4 regions of the Photobacterium angustum genome follow, and region 4 is predicted to be linked to each of the others. Evidence: predicted binding sites of a transcription regulator. Region 4 holds the regulator's gene; each other region holds the start of a gene.
What was found. The regulator PurR, encoded in region 4, represses purine synthesis genes. The targets are predictions, from matches to a motif close to TNANGNAAACGTTTNCNTNA.
Positions count from the first base shown of each region.

Region 1: BTO08_RS01780 (formate--tetrahydrofolate ligase) is a predicted target of PurR. The motif match lies at 2,114-2,133, and genes of this name have one in related genera.
Region 2: glyA (serine hydroxymethyltransferase) is a predicted target of PurR. The motif match lies at 1,396-1,415, and genes of this name have one in related genera.
Region 3: BTO08_RS03905 (NupC/NupG family nucleoside CNT transporter) is a predicted target of PurR. The motif match lies at 1,713-1,732, and genes of this name have one in related genera.

Region 1 covers NZ_MSCJ01000001.1:414,851-418,072, forward strand. The annotation lists gene BTO08_RS01780 (formate--tetrahydrofolate ligase) at 270-2,024, opposite strand; gene pflA (pyruvate formate lyase 1-activating protein) at 2,620-3,222, opposite strand, start outside.
Region 2 covers NZ_MSCJ01000001.1:2,135,878-2,139,099, reverse strand. The annotation lists gene glnB (nitrogen regulatory protein P-II) at 77-415, shown strand; gene BTO08_RS09355 (YitT family protein) at 483-1,097, opposite strand; gene glyA (serine hydroxymethyltransferase) at 1,491-2,741, shown strand; gene nrdR (transcriptional regulator NrdR) at 2,956-3,222, shown strand, end outside.
Region 3 covers NZ_MSCJ01000001.1:929,319-932,540, forward strand. The annotation lists gene alsS (acetolactate synthase AlsS) at 1-141, opposite strand, end outside; gene BTO08_RS03905 (NupC/NupG family nucleoside CNT transporter) at 383-1,573, opposite strand; gene BTO08_RS03910 (lytic transglycosylase F) at 2,252-3,222, opposite strand, start outside.
Region 4 covers NZ_MSCJ01000001.1:1,031,296-1,034,517, forward strand. The annotation lists gene BTO08_RS04420 (TfoX/Sxy family DNA transformation protein) at 257-847, opposite strand; cyclic di-GMP riboswitch class I at 982-1,072, opposite strand; gene purR (HTH-type transcriptional repressor PurR) at 1,271-2,275, opposite strand; gene BTO08_RS04430 (heme ABC transporter ATP-binding protein) at 2,680-3,222, opposite strand, start outside.

The DNA.
Region 1 (3,222 bases), 620 kb from region 4:
TCATTAATATTTTATTTTCTGCCATTGAGAGTAGCAGGTTAGGTATAAAATAAATTGATCTGACACCATATGGGCATCTTTTTTTGTTACAGTATATTATTAAAAATGAAAAATCATAATTATTGCAAGGTCATGGTTGTTGTCGTGCAATACCGTTAAAATAATATAGCTCTCTCTGTAGTCGGGCGAGTATAAAATATCACCGTTTCAAAGGTTGTTATTGCAGGGCATTCGGCAACAACAACCTTTTTGTTAACCTTTAGCCGTTGTTAGCTTAAGCCGATAATATTGCCATTCTCATCGATATCAAGATTCATAAATGCGGGCTTTTCAGGTAACCCTGGCATTGTCATTACATTGCCGCATAAAGCATAAATAAATCCAGCCCCTGCACACAATTTTAATTCTCGTACTGGGACGGTAAAGCCTTTTGGTGCCCCTTTAATACTAGGGTCGGTTGAAATAGATAACGGTGTCTTTGCCATACAAATAGCCAGTTCATCAAACCCTAGAGCTTTAAATTTGACTAATTGTTGTTGAGCTACCTCTGATAACTCTACATGGTTTGCCCCATATCCTACTTCAGCCACAGCCATTATTTTTTCTTCTAATGGCTGGTTTAGTTGATATAAAGGAGTGAAGTTTGCTTTATGTTGGCAGGCTTTCACTACACACTCTGCGAGTTTAATCGTGCCTTCACCGCCTTTAGCAAAGGCTTCACTGATAGCAACGTCTACAAATGTTTCAAAACTCTCGGCTTTGATCATAGCTTGTAGTTGCGCTAATTCGGTATCTGTATCTTGTGGGAAACGGTTAATTGCGACAACAACGGGGACACCATAACGGGCGGCATTACTGATATGCCACTTTAAGTTTTCAAACCCTGCAACCAGCGCATCATTGTTTTCGGCAAAAATACCGTCAGGTAAAGCTTGTCCTGGACGTAAATCGTAAAGACCAGAGTTGGCTTTTAAGCCACGCAATGTTGCCACAACAACGGCACAATCAGGGCCTCTTTTGGCTTGCTGGGCTTTAATATTACAGGCTTTTTCAAATCCCATATCAGAGCCAAAGCCACCTTCAGTAATGGTGAACTCACTGAGTTTTAATGCGATTTTATCTGCGATAATCGATGAGTTTCCGTGCGCGATATTGGCAAAAGGACCTGCGTGGATAAGAGTGGGCACGCCTTCTAAGGTTTGCATTAGAGTGGGCTCAATGGCATCGCAGAGGGTGACAGTCATGGCTCCTGCTACTTGCAGATCTTCTGTAGTAACAGGGTTACCATCAAGATCATAAGCGACGACAATACGACCAATGCGTTTACGCATATCATGGAGATCATCGGCAAGCGCTAAAATAGCCATGAGTTCAGAGGCGGCTGTGATATCAAAGCCGTCATGGCGCTCTAAACCATTAATGGTTTTATCTGGTTCATTTTGACCTATAGTGATCATTCTTAAAGCACGATCATTATGATCCATCACGCGTTTCCAAGTGATGTTATTAATGTCGATACGTAGCGCAGGTAATCCGGTTTTTTCACTGAATAGATCATAACCTAAACGTGACTCATGATATAAGCGAGCATCAATTGCGGCTGCTGCAAGGTTATGTGCTGCTGTTACTGCATGAATATCACCAGTAAGGTGCAGGTTCAGCTTATCCATTGGTGCGACTTGACTATAACCGCCGCCAGCTGCGCCACCTTTTACGCCAAAGACCGGTCCCATTGAGGGTTGTCGAATACAAGCCATCACTGAGCGATCAATTTTTGCTAACCCTTGTGCTAAACCAATCGTTGTAACGGTTTTTCCCTCTCCTAGTGGTGTGGGTGTAATCGCAGTAACGACCACCAGTTTCCCTTCTGATTGATCCGTTAACCGATTTAAAATGGCAGGTTTTATTTTTGCTTTTAATGAACCTTGCGGTGTCAGTTCTTGTGGTTGAATACCCGCTTTTTTGGCAATGTCTTCAATTGGAGAGAGTAGGGTGTCACGGCAAATATCGATGTCGCTTTTCATATAGGCTATATCCTCACAGTAGAAATCATGCGTATCTGCGTGATATGAGTGGTATTGGTTTTAAATACTATAGATAAGACAATCCATAGTGACGCAATCGTTTGCTTTTCTTTTATACTATTATTTTATCATGGTTAAATTTGTTTTTGTTGTTATTAATTGCTGCTGGTTTTGGTTGCGTTTTGTACCGTATACAAGATTTATTGAATGAGTATTAGAGATAGGTAATAAAAGAATAAGAAAGCGACTAGTCAGTCACTAGAGCAGAAGCAGTATATCGGTATATAGAGTAGAAGTAAGAAGGTGAGCTTAGTTAATACTGAAAACTCTGGTTGCAATATTGGCTGTGTGTTTGTTGATCATTACACTTTAAAATTTGACATATATCAAAATCATTAGAAATATTAAAGGAAGCTATCAATGAACGAGCCCGTGACTAAGTTGAAACATACAGCACCACTTTCGATTGGCATTATGCTATTTTTTATTACATTTTTGACGATTATTTTGCCATTGTCTCGTTAAGATAGTTACTGCTGAATACATATTAAAAAGCGAGCTAATGCTCGCTTTTTTGTATTTTTCGCTAAGTGAATTAGTACATCACTTTATGGCCATAACTAGAAAGGATTTCTTTAATCGCTTCCATGGTTTCTTTTTTTGGTGGTTTCACACCAGCTAATGGGTATTCAAAGCCCATCGCTTCCCACTTGTGCTCACCTAATTGATGGTAAGGAAGTAGTTCAATCTTCTCGATATTGTCCATATCTTTTATGAACTCACCAAGTTGATGTGCAGAATGTTCGTCATCGGTGTAACCCGGAACAACAACATAACGGATCCAGGTTTTTTGACCACGTTGGTGCAGGTAACGAGCAAAGTCGAGTACGCGTTTATTGGAAACGCCAACGAGATTTTGGTGAACACCATCATCCATTTGTTTAAGATCTAGCATCACAAGATCCGTTGCGTCTAACACTTCATCAACCACATCAGTATGCTTGCGAATATAGCCGTTGGTATCTAAACAGGTATGGATCCCTTCAGCTTGAGCAGCTCGGAAAAAGTCACGAACAAATTCAGGTTGAAGCATCGCCTCGCCACCAGAAGCGGTAACACCACCGCCAGATGAATTCATAAAGTGACGATATGATTTCGCTTCATGCATAAGTTCGTCTACCGTTGCTTCACGACCGCC
Region 2 (3,222 bases), 1.1 Mb from region 4:
TCTGCGATAATGAGAGCAATTAAATCAATTGCTTGTAAGTAAAAATATTACTTCTGCTCAGTAAAGGATGATGAGAATGAAAAAAATTGAAGCTATTATTAAGCCGTTTAAGCTTGATGACGTTCGTGAGGCATTAGCGGAAGTAGGTATTACGGGCATGACGGTGTCTGAAGTGAAAGGGTTTGGACGTCAGAAAGGCCATACCGAATTATACCGTGGCGCAGAATACATGGTCGATTTTTTACCTAAAGTTAAAATTGAAATTGTTGTTACCGATGAAGTAGCAGAGCAATGCATTGATACTATTGTTGAAACGGCACAAACCGGTAAGATTGGCGATGGTAAAATCTTCATGTTTGATATTGAACGTGTAGTGCGTATTCGTACTGGAGAAGAAGACGAAGACGCGATTTAATTGATATAAGAATACAAAAAAGGGGGGCATTACATTGAGTGTAATGCCCCCCCTTTTTATTTATTACTTAATTTACATCAGGAGCGACAGGGTTATACCGGCCTGGTTTGTAGTTCATCGCTAGAACAATATTTAGGGTTATTGCACCAAGGATTGACAACAATAAAGTGGTTGGAGTAACAAAGAAAAAGGATGCAACTAAGATACAGATATCAATCGACATTTGGATTTTTCCTGCTGAAATCCCAAACTTGTCTTGAAGGAATAAAACCAGAACATTAAATCCACCAAGACTGGTGTGATGACGAAACAATATCAGCATACCAAGTCCCATCAATAAGCCACCAATCACAGCGCAGTAAATTGGATTTAGCCAACTTATAGTCAATACATGGTGCAGGTTATCCACCATAATTGAGACCAATGCGCCAGACAAGACACTGCTAATTGCAAAAGATTTGCCCATTCTAAACCATGCCATTAAATAAAATGGACAGTTCATTAAGAAATACAGCTTACCAAAAGAGATATCGACAAAATGGGTGAGTAATAACGCGAGCCCTGTCGTGCCTCCCGTTAATAAATGGCTTTGCTGTAGAAAAAATATGCCCTGAGCAACAATAAATGTTCCTGTTAAAACTGCGATCATATTTTCGTGAACAGGATGTTTAATTCGACTCAATGGATCAACTCCTTGTAAAGAATAGAGCCATAGTAAGAGGGAATAAGAATTTATAAAAGTTTACGTGTAAAAAGTAACTTTGCGCCATGTATTATATTCTTTACACCGTTGTAAATAATTTTATTTTAAAAATACTTGCTATCTATATTTGCCTTAAGATTTAGCCTCGAGTCGTTTATTAAGATGAAAATGATTCATGCTCTATTGAAAATAAACCGTGCTAACCATTAAGAAAAAGAACAATTAGGACTACCTGATTTAGATCAATTTATGTAAGATAGGCGATAATTAATAAGCAAGACGAAAACGTTTGCGTCTACGTGGCGCCTAGCATTGCGATTTTTCAGTTTTTGCTCAAAATGGTATTTAACTTAGCTGAGTTAGGAGATACAGATGCTAAAGCGCGATATGAATATTGCTGATTATGATGCGGAACTATTTGCAGCCATTCAGGAAGAAACAGCTCGTCAGGAAGAACACATCGAGTTGATTGCTTCTGAAAACTACACAAGCCCACGCGTAATGGAAGCGCAAGGATCTCAGCTAACTAACAAATATGCTGAAGGTTACCCAGGCAAGCGCTATTACGGTGGTTGTGAGTTTGTTGATAAAGCCGAGCAACTGGCTATCGACCGTGCTTGTCAGCTATTTGGTGCAGAATACGCGAACGTTCAGCCTCATTCAGGCTCACAAGCGAACAATGCTGTTTACATGGCACTTCTGAATGCTGGCGATACCGTACTAGGTATGAGTCTTGCTCACGGCGGTCACTTAACTCACGGTTCACCAGTAAACTTCTCTGGTAAGCTTTACAACGTGATCCCATACGGTATCGATGAAAGCGGTCAAATTGATTACGCTGAAGTTGAAGCGTTAGCGCTTGAGCATAAACCAAAGATGATCATCGGTGGTTTTTCTGCTTACTCTCAAATTGTTGATTGGAAACGCATGCGTGAAATCGCAGACAAAGTTGGCGCGTACTTCTTTGTTGATATGGCGCACGTAGCAGGTCTGATTGCGGCAGGTGTTTATCCTAACCCAGTTCCACATGCACATGTTGTTACTACAACAACGCACAAAACACTAGCAGGTCCTCGTGGTGGTCTTATCCTTTCTAATGAAGGTGAAGATCTTTATAAGAAGCTGAACTCTGCAGTATTCCCTGGTGGTCAAGGTGGCCCTCTAATGCATGTTATTGCGGCAAAAGCAGTAGCATTCAAAGAAGCAATGGAGCCAGAGTTTAAAGATTACCAAGCTCGTGTTGTTGAAAACGCAAAAGTAATGGTAGGTGAATTCCTAGAGCGTGGTTACAAGATTGTTTCTGGTAGCACTGAAAACCACTTATTCCTTGTTGATTTGATCGACAAAGGTATCACTGGTAAAGAAGCTGATGCAGCACTAGGTGCAGCAAACATCACAGTCAACAAAAACAGTGTACCAAATGACCCACGTAGCCCATTTGTAACATCAGGTATCCGTGTTGGTACACCGTCTATTACTCGTCGTGGCTTTACTGCTGATGATGCGCGTCAACTTGCAGGTTGGATGTGTGATGTTTTAGACAATGTTGATAACGAAGAAGTTATTGCAGCAACAAAAGCAAAAGTTTTAGATATTTGTAAGCGTCTACCTGTTTACGCTTAATCTATTAAGATGCGTTAAATAATATAACTGTCGAGTTATGATGACGAAGGCTTACCATTAGGTAAGCCTTTTTTAATATTTTGCGCTTTTTATGAGCGAACAATAAATCGACTATTCGTGGCTTTTTAACCAAAATGAGTAGAAAAAAAGGGCGAATATTCTCATTAACGGTTTTAAATGAGTTACACTGAACCGATTAAATGTAGGAGGCTAAATGCATTGTCCTTTTTGCGGTGCGAATGACACCAAAGTAATCGATTCACGATTGGTTGCGGATGGCCACCAAGTGCGCCGGCGCCGCCAATGTTTAGCTTGTAATGAACGTTATACGACCTTTGAAACGGCCGAGTTGGTAATGCCGCGTGTGGTAAAAACCAATGGCAATCGTGATCCGTTTAATGAAGAAAAACTTCGTGGTGGTATTCAGCGCGCATTAGAAAAACGTCCAGTGAGTACAGATGACATCGAGCGCGCGATTAAT
Region 3 (3,222 bases), 100 kb from region 4:
AATGATTTCTGGTCCGTTATCACAAACAGCATCGAAAACAGCATCTACTTTTGCACCTGGAATACCAAAAATGTGTGGAACGTTATGTGCATTTAAAGTTTCAACAACTAGTTCAGCACCAGAGACGGTTTTATCCGACATATAAGCCTCAAAATCATATTTATTAAGTTAATAGGCTCAGGACATTGTTCGTGAATTCGAATTTTATGTGATGAGTGGCACAATTCTATACATTCATCATACAAATCAAATAACTGAAAATGAAAGTTAAATTCTCAATTTAAAGATTAGGAGGGTGAGGGGAGAACTTAATATGTAAAAAATGCCAGCCTTTATATTATAAAGGACTGGCACTTTAAAAGGGGAATGGCAATAGCAGCGATTAGATCATGATGCCTGCGATTAACGCTGATAGAAAACTAACGAGGGTAGAACCGTAAAGTAGACGTAAACCAAAGCGTGCCACCATATTACCTTTTTCTTCGTTAACCCCTTTAACAGCCCCAGCAATAATACCGATAGAGCTAAAGTTAGCGAATGACACAAGGAAGATAGAAACAATACCTACGGTGTGCGGTGTTAATTCACTTACTTGTTTTTGTAGCGACAGCATTGCTACAAATTCGTTAGCAACAAGCTTGGTTGCCATGATACTACCTGCTTGTAGGGCTTCATGGGCAGGGATACCCATGATCCATGCAAATGGATAGAAAGCGTAGCCAATAACATCTTGGAAGCTAATACCGAATGCAGCATCAAAGCCGGCATTAATCATTGAAATTAGTGCGATAAAACCAATCAGCATTGCCGCTACAATAACCGCGACTTTAAAACCAGTAAGAATATATTCTCCTAACATTTCAAAGAACGTCAGTTTCTCACCACTTTCAGCCGCCATCATCTCATCAATATTCATCTCTGCTTCGTGGTCATATGGGTTAATGATAGAGAGAATAATGAAGGTACTAAACATGTTTAGAAACAAGGCTGCAACCACGTATTTAGGATCGATTAGCTTCATGTAAGAACCGACAATAGACATCGATACGGTTGACATGGCTGTTGCCGCTAACGTGTACATGCGACGCTCAGACATTCTACCGAGAATATCTTTATAGGTGATGAAGTTTTCAGATTGACCGACCATTAAGGCACTAATAGCGTTAAAGGATTCAAGTTTACCCATGCCATTAACTTTTGATAATAAATATCCAAGGCCTTTGATGACATATGGCAAAACTTTGATGTGCTGAAGAATACCAATCAGTGCTGAAATGAATACGATTGGCATTAGAACACTTAAGAAGAAGTTAAAGCCATCATTGTTAGATAGGTTACCAAATACGAAATTTGTCCCTTCTGCGGCAAAGTTCAGTAATCCATTAAATCCATCAGCAAACTCTTTAACGATCCCTGTACCCATTGAGGAGTTAAGCAAGAAGTAGGCTAATCCCATTTCAATAAGCAGTAGCTGAATAATATATCTGTACTTGATGTTTTTACGGTTATTACTTGCAACAAGTGCTAGGGCAGCTATAACGATTAACCCTAAAACGAAATGTAGATAGACCATGTTTGGTTGCTCTCAGTGTGATTCTTGTCGATCAATGTATTTATGTTTAAACATTTCTTTCTTACTAAAAGTGACCAATATCTCACTTTTTTAGTAGCGTAATTTTCTGTCATTATTACGTGCTTAGATCAATGACGATTGCGGCAAACGATTGCTCTTCGAAAGAGCCCTGTAGTTACAGGGGTGTCGTTATACGCTTAAATGAGTCTCTCATCAATATACTAAATTAGTATAACTGTGAGCTGAATCTCACCTGTAATATGATTGAAAAATGCTTTATTCAGAGTTTTTAAAATATAACAGTAGGATAGTCGTTAAAAACTCGTTGATTAAATAGACAGTTGTAGTTTGTGTGTATATCAAATGTTATTTTTAATTGTGTTCATTAAATATGGAAAATAATATTTTAGATAAATAAATTTCAGATTTTTGTAAATATGATTCAATGCTGCGCTTAATATTCATTTATCTTACGAAAGAAAATATTATATTCGTGATAATTTAGTGGAATAGAAACGATGAAAAAATCCTCTAAAAATCGTAAACTATGGTACTTCCATCGACACGATCAGCGCAATGAAACAAGACTGAATAAAAGCCTAAAGTCAAAATAATGCATGGAAGGCTAACTTACGTTGAACGTCTAAGTTAAAGACGGTTCAACGTAAGTAAGAATACTTATTCTAGAATGGTTGGGGCGTTAAACCGGTAGGGTGGTACAAAAGGTCGTATACTTTTCTCTCGGTGTTTTTTTAAACGCATTAATTGCTTATAGACAATATAATAACGATTTATATTCGTAACATAGACAATAGGTTGTTTGCCTATGTGCTTCCTTGTGATAATTTCAACATTATTAAACCATATATCAGGGTTGTAGCCTTTTTCCTTTGCATAACGGCGCATTTTTCTTATATTGCCAGGACCAGCATTATAAGAGGCGAGTGTCATATATATTTTATTATCAAAAGTTAGGCGGTTATCATTTAAGTAATTATTTTGGATATAGCGCATATATTTTATACCCGCATGAACATTATTACTGGAGATATAAATGTTAGGAATATTTATATATCGATCTCTTGCCGTACTTGGTAGAACTTGCATGATGCCAACGGCACCTTTATTTGAAACTTTATGTTGATTAAGCCCTGATTCTTGGAAGCCCTGAGCCATCATCATTAAGTAATCGAAATCATATTCCGTTGAATATTTAAAAAACAGATCAGAAAGTTTCTCCATTTTATCAATATTATTATGACTCAATAGGTTTGTTATCCAACCTTGATTATCTAAATACTTGTTATAAACAACATTCCCTAATAACGTCCCTGACTTTATTTGTTCAATATACCTATTAACCAATTTCATTAATTTAGGATTATCTTTTCTCATCGCCCATGCTATTTCACCGTTTTTTCTTAAAACGAAAGCAGAATTCATACGTAATTTAGGTAAGATTTTGTTCCATATTTTCATCTTATGATCATCTAAAACGGTCATATTCATCAATCCGAGATTAACCATTTCCAGCAACTCATAATCTTGCAGTGTTTCTTCTATAAAGTGGATCTTCATTGGCGCAAGGCGTTGGAGTAATAGACGATTATTGACTTCAAGCAGGCTCTGATAGTAACTCGAACTTTTTC
Region 4 (3,222 bases):
TGGTCGTATTAGCAAATAATTAGGCATGGAATATAAATAAAGATAATTATCATTTATATAAATCAAGGAATGCAAAACGGAGGGGAATTAATTTAATGGCAAAAGTTTGTTATTATGCAATTAAACTAAATAAATATTGAATCCTATAAAAGAAGATAAGGATAATACGGAAATTATTTTTGAAAGGTATACTCAGAAATAAAAGAATGGGGCTCTTTTATTCCTAAGTATTTTATATTTAAGACAACTTATATTTTTAAGATAACGCAGATAATAGTTCATTTCGACGTTGCTCAGGAATAACTGACCAATGTTGACCGCTAATTGCGCCTTCCAATGCCCAAAGCAATTCAATACTCAATGGACTTGTCTGTGATTCTTGAAGTGCTTTATATGCGCCAAGAGAGCCCACTGCTAGAAGTTGTTCAATAGTGTTTATGCCTGCTTTTTTAAGCATTCTTTCATTTGATAATCGTAGATTAGGTAAATCTTTAATTCGGTCAGGTACGCAACTCTCCTTTTCTTGCTTGTCTTTTTCTGCTGCATCCAGTGAATACCTGCCTTGAGCTACAATCTTTGTGGGTTCATCCCACCATTGATCGGGTATAGCATAGTGCTTGGTTACAACAGGGAAGCCACGTTTTTTATAAACGTAAGGTTCCAAGCCAGCTTGTTTGAATTCCTTTTCAGTTTCAGCATTTGCACGTAAGTGAAGTTTATCGTTCACAACTAATGCAAACATTGTATCACCAGAAAAAATGCCAAAACCGCCAAACATCGACCGTGATTTTATTGAACCAAAATGGTCAAATAATTTTAATGAATCTTTTAATATTGGTTTATCCATGCTTCTACTCGGTGAAAAAATATGAGTGTCACCTAAACATTAAGAGCGAGGAAATAGATTAATTAATCTACACATTGATACTGTCAATATATTGTTAAGTTTGTGTCATAATATTGTCGGTTCAATAATAATCCTTCGGTAACCCCGCTACCTTGAATTATTAACATAATTTTTAGGCCGGTGGTTTTGCGTCTTAATCTTTCAATTAATTTGCCAGTTCGTGACTATATAAAGTTATATTAAATAATACTTTTAATATTAAATCTAAGCCCTCAAAAATGTGATATTGGTTCAGGTATTTGTTCTTAACTTATTTAAATAAGCTTAATAATTATAAATACTCATGATTGTTTTTTTATAAGTAAAAAAAAGCCAACAAGGTTAACTTATCGGCTTTTCCTTAACATAGAAAGATAAATTTTATTAGTTGAGATCTTTAACCGATTTTCTCTCAACAAGTTTAGGCGTCATCTCAAAGGTTTGACGCTCATGATTTTTGTCTTTTACACGCTCTAGCAAGATTTCGATGGCCTTTTTACCTAAACGACGTTTAGGTTGGTGGATAGTTGTTAGCGGTGGCGCAAAGTAGGGCGCAAGGTCAATGTTATCGTAACCAATGATTGAGATATCATCAGGAACACGCAGACCTGCCTGTTCAAAGGTACTGATCAGAGCCATAGCCATAATGTCGTTGAAGCAGAAGATAGCAGTAGGTCGATCTTCCATTGCGATAAACTTCTGAGCAGCTTCAACGGCTGACTCACACTCAAAGTCACCGTCAAGTAGCCAATCATCATTAACAGTGAGATCTGCTTCTGCCATCGCTTTACGGAAGCCCTTTAGGCGCTCTTGGCAAGTAGACTTGTCAACTTGTCCAGATAAACAGCCAATTTTCTTATGACCATTTTCAATAAAGTGCTTAGTTGCGATGTAACCGCCGTTTTCAGCGTTATCTAGAATATTATCTGTATGTGGGCTTTCTGGGCCCCAGTCCATGATAACCATAGGAAGATCATTTTTACGCTCAAGTAAATCGAGCAGCATTTGATCAAGATCGCTGCACATAACCAATAGGCCATCTACACGCTTTTCAGAAAGCATACGTAAGTAATCACGTTGTTTTTCTAAGTTACCTTCGGTGTTACATAGGATCAGTGTATAGCCTGCACCATAACAATATTCTTCAACACCATGCACAACTTCGGCAAAAAATGGGTTAGTCGATTTAGTGACTAACATGCCGATAGTACGTGTTGTATTACATTTTAAGCTTCGCGCTACTGCACTTGGGGCGTAGTTAAGTTCATCAACTGCAGCCAATACTTTTTGTTGCGTTGCTTCTGCAACAAAGCGTGTTTTATTAATCACGTGCGACACTGTAGTAGTTGATACACCTGCCATACGTGCAACGTCTTTAATGGTTGCCATATTTATTCTTCTTATCATGGTCAGATTAGGATCTGACAAAGGTTTTGATACCAAATTGATTAATTACGTAGTCTATGGCTTACGAGTTCACTCGCAGAGATGAAGATCCTTTAGTTATTAGCTACTTAATTATTCAATTTGATACCGAATTATAGGGTGTTGCAATTATCATGGATCATAAACAACTAAAGCCGCAGTAAAATGCGGCATTAGAAGATAGAAACTGTTCTTACACTAATTACACGTGTAATCGCTTGCGCTCACATTTTACTGTGTGTTTTGCGTTGTGCAATCTTTCTATTCAACTTGATTGAATTAATTGATCATTAACCGTAAAAACTCGATGTTTGTCATGCTAATAGGGTCAATTTATTGTGTATATCTAGTCATTAACAGATAACACATTAAAAAACAGAATGATTGGCTGATAAAAGGTAAGGAAAATCACCACTTGGATGCGTATGAACACTTACTGGCCAACCATATAAGGTGTCTATTACTTCAGGAGTAAGAACTTGTGTTGGCGTGCCGTCGGCTTTTATTTCTCCTTCGTTAAGGAAAATCATCCGATCAGTGTACTGGGCTGCAAGGTTTAAATCGTGCAATACTACAATTACAGCAGCGCCTTGCATGGCCATATTTTTGGCAATTTGTAAGGTGTGATGCTGGTGGGCGAGATCGAGTGCTGAAGTTGGTTCATCTAACATCAAGATACATTTATCACCGGCTTTACTGAGTTGTGTTAAAACTCGGGCAAGGTGTACACGCTGTTTTTCACCACCCGATAAGGTGGGGTATAGACGTTTAGCTAAGTTGTTAATGTCAACGTATTGCATGCTTGATGCTGTCGCATCTTTCAGCTCAAGCGACGTGAGTTGCAAAGGAATTGCGCCTAGCTCGACAACTTCTTTAGCGGTAAAGGCAAAAGATAATGCGCTATGTTGTGG